Regions from separate parts of the Streptomyces sp. 7R007 genome, predicted to be linked through region 1. Evidence: riboswitches for the same ligand, from Rfam matches in the RefSeq annotation. Region 1 holds a riboswitch; the other holds the start of a gene.
The links. A riboswitch is a leader RNA that binds a small molecule or an ion and turns the genes downstream of it on or off. The one in region 1 is predicted to bind cyclic di-AMP.
Positions count from the first base shown of each region.

Region 2: another riboswitch for cyclic di-AMP. It lies ahead of ACYF6T_RS20720 (M23 family metallopeptidase); the one in region 1 lies ahead of ACYF6T_RS18120 (transglycosylase family protein).

Region 1 covers NZ_JBTWMV010000012.1:113,287-116,518, forward strand. The annotation lists gene eno (phosphopyruvate hydratase) at 1-655, opposite strand, end outside; gene ACYF6T_RS18120 (transglycosylase family protein) at 971-1,663, opposite strand; cyclic di-AMP (ydaO/yuaA leader) riboswitch at 1,668-1,838, opposite strand; gene ACYF6T_RS18125 (transglycosylase family protein) at 2,059-3,054, opposite strand; gene ACYF6T_RS18130 (cytochrome P450 family protein) at 3,180-3,232, opposite strand, start outside.
Region 2 covers NZ_JBTWMV010000015.1:22,077-25,308, forward strand. The annotation lists gene ACYF6T_RS20715 (aldo/keto reductase) at 1-486, opposite strand, end outside; gene ACYF6T_RS20720 (M23 family metallopeptidase) at 581-1,594, opposite strand; cyclic di-AMP (ydaO/yuaA leader) riboswitch at 1,607-1,763, opposite strand; tRNA gene ACYF6T_RS20725 (tRNA-Met) at 2,073-2,146, opposite strand; gene ACYF6T_RS20730 (Type 1 glutamine amidotransferase-like domain-containing protein) at 2,208-2,876, opposite strand; gene ACYF6T_RS20735 (dihydrofolate reductase family protein) at 2,941-3,232, opposite strand, start outside.

The DNA.
Region 1 (3,232 bases):
CGCGGTTGGAGCCCAGGTTCGGGGCGAAGCCGCCCTCGTCGCCGAGGCCGGTGGCCAGGCCCTTGGACTTCAGGACGGACTTGAGGGTGTGGTAGACCTCGGCGCCCCAGCGCAGGGCCTCGGAGAAGGACTCCGCGCCGATCGGGGCGATCATGAACTCCTGGATGTCCACGTTGGAGTCGGCGTGCGAGCCGCCGTTCAGGATGTTCATCATCGGCACCGGCAGCAGGTGCGCGTTCGGGCCGCCCAGGTAGCGGAAGAGCGGCAGGTCGCTGGCCTCGGAGGCGGCGTGGGCGACGGCGAGGGAGACGCCGAGGATGGCGTTGGCGCCGAGGGAGCCCTTGTTGTCGGTGGCGTCCAGGTCGAACATGGCCTGGTCGATCAGGCGCTGCTCGGTGGCGTCGTAGCCGACCAGCTCGGGGCCGATCTGCTCGATGACGGCGAGGACGGCCTTCTCGACGCCCTTGCCCTGGTAGCGGTTCTGGTCCCCGTCGCGCAGCTCGATGGCCTCGAAGGCGCCGGTGGAGGCGCCGGACGGGACGGCGGCACGACCCGTGCTGCCGTCGTCGAGGCCGACCTCGACCTCGACCGTGGGATTGCCTCGGGAGTCCAGGATTTCCCGGGCTACGACGACGTCGATGGACGGCACGAGCATCTCCTTCTTCAATGTGACGCGGCTACGCAGTGCCGCAGTGGCTCTGCGAGACGAGCCTAACCGTCTTGCGCCGATCGGCCACGCCGCCGACCGCCTCTTGGGCAGAACCGAGAGTAAATTGTTTCTGAACGGAACAAAGAAGGGTGTGCAACGGCGGCCCGCGCCTGTGCGGTGGCGCGCCGCGCAGGAAAAAGCCCCGCCCCGGTGCGTACGGGGGAACACGCACCGGAGCGGGGAGCCCGTGAGGGCGGGGGGAGGCCCTCACGTGCCCCCCATACTGGGGGACACGGCTGTGAGGGCGCTGTGGTTCAGCTGTTACTTCAGGTGCAGCTGCTGACCCGGGTAGATCAGGTTGGCGTCCTCGACGATGTCCTTGTTCAGCTCGAACAGCTTCTTCCAGCCGCCCTTGACGCCGTGCTTCTCGGCGATCGAGCTGAGGGTGTCGCCCTTGACGACCTTGTACTCGCCGTCGCCCTTCTTGACCTTCTTGCCGGTCGGGGTGGTGACGGTCTTGGCCGACTTCTGCACCGTCGAGCGCTCGGAGGAGCGGGAGGCGCTCTGCTGCTCGGTCGAGCGGGTGGTGGTGCCGCTGCTGCTCGACGAGGAGCCGGTGGACGCGCTGGAGCCGTTGTAGGCGGCGCTGGACAGGCCCGTGCCGCACACCGGCCAGGCGCCCTTGCCCTGGGAGGCGAGGACCTTCTCGGCGACGGCTATCTGCTGCGCCTTGGTGGCCTGGTTGGCCTGCGGGGCGTAGGCGGTGCCGCCGTACGCGGCCCAGGTCGAGGCGGAGAACTGCAGGCCGCCGTAGTAGCCGTTGCCGGTGTTGATGGACCAGTTGCCGCCGGACTCGCACTGGGCGACGGCGTCCCACTCGGAGGCGGTGGCGGCGGAGGCGTTGCCGGCCGCCATCAGCGGGGCGGCGATGGCGACGCCGGTGACACCGGCGAGCGCGGCGGCGCGGGTGGCCTTGGACGGACGACGGTGCTTGCCCTTGCCGGAAAACAGCATGGATGGATCCCCTCACCGACGCCTGCGAGGTGAGCTGTCGGGTTCGGGCCGGTTGAGTTGCCCGGCCGCGTCCTCGCTTCCGCGAGACGCGGCTTCACCCCAAGCCGCCACCGTCGACTACCCGGTGGGGCGCTTACCTTGGGTCCCCCGCTCCTGCCTACGGCGCTTGACGCGACGACTGTTCCCGGACGGCCGCTGGCAGGATTCGGCGTTGCGGCAGCCGGGGCTCGGGTTGCCGAGCGGTCATGACCGTAGACACGGAATCGGCGAGATTTCAAAGACGATCAGGGCTTCTGAGACTCATCCCACACTTTCACCGAAACGGACATTCCGCAGCGAATGCGGAGCGAACGCGGGGTGGAACCGGGCGTCAACTCCCGTCGCCTTTCGCCCCTTTAGGACCCGACAAGCAGGGTCTGACCGGGAACGATGCGACTCGGGTCGGCGCCGATCGCCTTCTCGTTGAGGGCGTAGAGCGCGCGCCACCCGCCTTGGAGGTCAAGCGAGTCGGCGATGGAGGCGAGCGTGTCGCCGGCGCGGACGGTGTACGAGTCGCCGGTGCGTGAGGCGTGACGGCCGGAGGAGGAGGCGGAGTCGGCGTCCGTCGCGGACTCCTCGGCGCTGCCGCCGCGGTGCCGGCCGGAGCCGACGGAGCCGGTGTCGACGAGGTGCCAGGAGCCGACGCTCTGCTCCGGGTTGTCGGTGCCGGCCGGTTCCGTGGGCGAACCGTCCGCGCTCTGCGAGGGCGACGGGGAGGCGGAGGTGTCCGACTTGGCGGAGTTGTCCTGACTTGCGGAAGGGCTGGGCGAGGCGGAGGAGTCGGAGGAGCCGCCCGACGAAGAGGACGTATCGGACGAACCGTCGGAGGAGCCGGAGGTGCCGGAGAGTCCGAGGCCGTCGGAGAGACCGGACCCGCCGGACTCGCCCGAGCCGTCGGACGTATCCGATGAACCCGACGAACCGGCCGAATCCGACGAGTTGTTCCCCACACCGGTGTCGATGTCGTCGGAGACGTCGTCCTGGCTCAGCCCGGAGGTCAGCCCGCAGGTGTGGAAGGCGCCCACGCCTTCGGCGGCGAGCAGCTTCTCGGCGACGGCTATCTGCTGGTTGCGGCTGGCGAGGTCGGCGCTCGGGGCGTAGTCGAGACCGCCGTACTTCTCCCAGTCCTCCTGGGAGAGCCGGAGTCCGCCGTAGAAGCCGTTGCCGCTGTTCTCGCTCCAGGAGCCGCCCGTCTCGCAGTTCGCCACCTTGTCCCACGTGGAGCCGTCGGCGGCGTTCGCGCTCGCCGCGCCGAGGAGCGGGATCGCGATGGCGGAACCGGTCACGCCGGCCGCGACGAGGAGCGCCGGGGCCTGGCGGGGGCGACGGTGTCGACCGTTCCCGGAGAGCATGCGGGGACCTTTCCCGAGACGACAGGGACCGGCGGCGCGCGGAACCCGGGCGCCGTCGTTGACCCGTGAACGTATCGGCAGTCGATCACTTGTCACAAGTTAATGCCGCGTAGATCACGTGAAGATCACAGACTTGAGCGCGTGTCATGTTTGCTCGCGCGTGTGCCGTGTTCGGCGG
Region 2 (3,232 bases), on a different contig from region 1:
GAGCCGCTCGGCGGAGATGTTGGAGGCGGCGATGGCCCGCACCTTGCCCGCCTTCACCAGCTCGTCCAGCGCGCCGATGATCTCCTCGACCGGCACCTCGGGCTTGTCGTAGTGGGTGTAGTACAGGTCGATGTAGTCGGTGCCCAGGCGGCGCAGCGAGGCGTCGGCGGCGGCCTTGATGTTGGCGGCCGACAGGCCCTGGTACTGCGGGTGCTGGCTCACCTTCGTCGCGATCACCACGTCGGAGCGGTTGCCGCGCGCCGCGAGCCACTTGCCGATGATCGTCTCGGACTCGCCGCCGCTGTTGCCGTCAACCCACGCGGAGTAGGCGTCGGCGGTGTCGACGAAGTTGCCGCCGGCTTCCGTGTAGGCGTCGAGCACGGCGAAGGACTGCGTCTCGTCGGCGGTCCAGCCGAAGACGTTGCCGCCCAGGGCGAGCGGGAAGACCTCGAGGTCGGAGGAGCCGAGTTTGCGGAGTGAAGTCATGTCTTATGTCAACGCACCCGCCGCGGCCCGGCCTTCCGCAACACCCGCAAACTTCCCGTAAACAATCGGAAGGCACGGCTCCGGAAACCCCGTGTCAGGGGTTGAGGCCCTTGCCGCGCAGCCACGTCATCGGGTCGATGCCGTCGGCCTGGCCGTTCGGGTGGACCTCGAGGTGCAGGTGCGGGCCGGTCACGTTGCCGGTGGCGCCGACGCGGCCGATGACGTCGCCCGTGCCGACCTTCTGACCGACGCTGACGCTGATCGACGACTGGTGGCAGAACCACAGCTCGGTGCCGTCGTCGAGGGTGATGATCGTGCGGTAGCCGTACGACCCCGCCCAGCCCGCCTCGGTGACGGTGCCGGAGTGGACGGCCTTGATCAGCGTGCCCGTCGGGGCGGCGAAGTCGAGGCCCGTGTGGTAGCCGGAGGACCACATGGAGCCGGCCTGTCCGAAGGTGCCGGTGATGGTGTACGACACGACCGGCAGGGTGTACTGCTTGGCCAGCTCGGCGAGCTTCGCGGCCTCGGCCGCCTTCTTGGCCGCCGCCTCCGCCTTCTCCTTGGCCGCCTCGGCCTTGGCCGCGGCCTCCTTCTCCGCCTGCGCGGCGGCGGCGTCGACCTGCTTGGCGAGGGCCGCCTCGGTGACGGACTGGGCCTTGCTGTCGACCTGGACCTGCTGCGACTCGGCCTGCGCCATGATCCGGTCGCGCAGCGCCTCGCCCGCGTCCTTGGCGCCCTGCGCGGTGTCCTCGGTGGTCACGCCGACGCTGCTGAGCACGGTGGCCGAGCCCTTGGGCGTGGCGTCGTGGTCGGAGAGGAGGGGCAGGTCGGGGAGGGAGATCGACACCGGCGGCTTGCCGGTGTTGGCGCTGGCCATGCCGCCCGCGCCGACGGCGGCTATGAGGCCGACGCCCAGGACGGTGGAGCTGCGGGCGAGTCCCCCGCCGCGCTGCTTGGCGATGCGGTGCCGGCCGGCGACCGGACGGAGGGACTCCGCGGTGGGGTTCCACTCCTCCCACTGACCCTCGTCGGTGCGGGGGCCGGCGAAGCCGAAGGGCTCGGTGCTCGGCACGAACGGGGCTGCCGGGGCAGGCGGGTTGGACGCCACGTGGGCGCGCTCCTTTCCTTCCTTCTCGCCTACCGGGTTAGCTGACGGGTTCGGAGCAGGAAGGTCTCCTACGCGCGTATACCTGCCGTGGTTCCACGGCGGCATCCGCGTGATTCACCCCAGGGTGGTGGTTCCCCGGTTCCCTTGCGGGATTCGGCGCGTGCGCACGGAGCCGCCTCTTGTGACGGCTGGGACGACCGCGCTGCGTTATCGAACGTTAATAGACCCGGGCCACCGATTCCAAGCGGTTCGGCTTGATCATTAACGAATCCTGGCTGGACGTAGGGCTCATGGGCGGCGAAAAACGGGCGAGTTGACCAAGGCTCGGGATCTTCACAGCGATTGACGGTATGTCAGTCGTTATGCGGAGGGCGGTCGTTCGCTCACCCGCAGTGACGGGGGGGATGGGAAGAGGCCGGGGAAGCACTCAGGGCCGGAATCCGGTGGCTGGCACTGGATTCCGGCCCTGAGCCGTGAGTAGCGGGGACAGGATTTGAACCTGCGACCTCTGGGTTATGAGCCCAGCGAGCTACCGAGCTGCTCCACCCCGCGTCGGTGTGACTCCAGTGTACGCCATGCGCAGGACGTCGAGCACACGCATGGCCTGGTGGCGTCACGGATGGAACCGCCACCGGCCCTCGGACACCACATCCACCTCGCCGTCCCGGACGCGCACGGCCGTGTCGTCGTCGAGGAAATAGATCGGGAAGTCCGCGCGCGCGACGATGCGGTCGGCCCAGGCGTCGTCCCGCTCGGGGAAGTCCGGCGAGTACAGGTGGGGCTTGAGATACCAGTCGAAGAGCCCGAACGGCGGCTCCAGACCCGTCGCCCCGAGCGCGTGGAGGTCCGCGGTGTCCCCGATGACGTCGGCGGAGTGGCCGGTGAGATGACGGCTGAAGATCATCGATCCGGCGCTGAAGCCCACGTAGACCCGGCTCTCCAGCGCCTTGAGGAAGCCGTCGGCCAGGCCGTTGCCGGTGATGCTGCGCGCGAGGTGGTAGTGGTTGCCGCCCCCGGCGTAGACGACGTCGGCGTGCAGGAGCCGGTCGAGCACCGTCCGCGGGGGCAGGCCGTTCAGCTCCAGGACGTCGAACTCCCGCCAGCCGAGGCCGTGCAGCCGGTTCATGTCGGCCAGGAACCACCCGTGGTCCCCGGGCTCGGCGAGGGAGGCCGTGGGGATGTACACGGCGTTCGCCGCTCCGAACGGCCTGTCCAGCATGTCCCGCAGGGCGTCCCGCAGCGTCTCGTTGCGCAGGCCGCTCGCCGTCAGCAGAAGGTTCATCGGGCGAGCGAAGCACGGTGGACGGGCGCGCGCAACGAACCCGGGATTCCCCTCATGCGGGCGCTCAGGGCAGCAGGTGCGCGTTCGGCGCCTTCGCTCGTTCTTCGTGCTCCGGCAGTACGACGACCTCGACGCCCCGTGCCGCGAGCAGGCCGGTGCCGTCGGCGTCCGGCACGAAGGTGTCCGGCTCGCGCCACGCCGTCACGACCCGGCGCACCCCGGCGTCCAGGATCAGCCGTGCGCACGGCCTGGGCCGGGAGGCGCGGTGGGCGCAGGGTTCCAGGCTGCTGTAGACCGTCGCGGTCGCGAGCCTCGGGTCGGCCGGGTCCAGCTTGGCCAGGGCCGCCTCCTCGGCG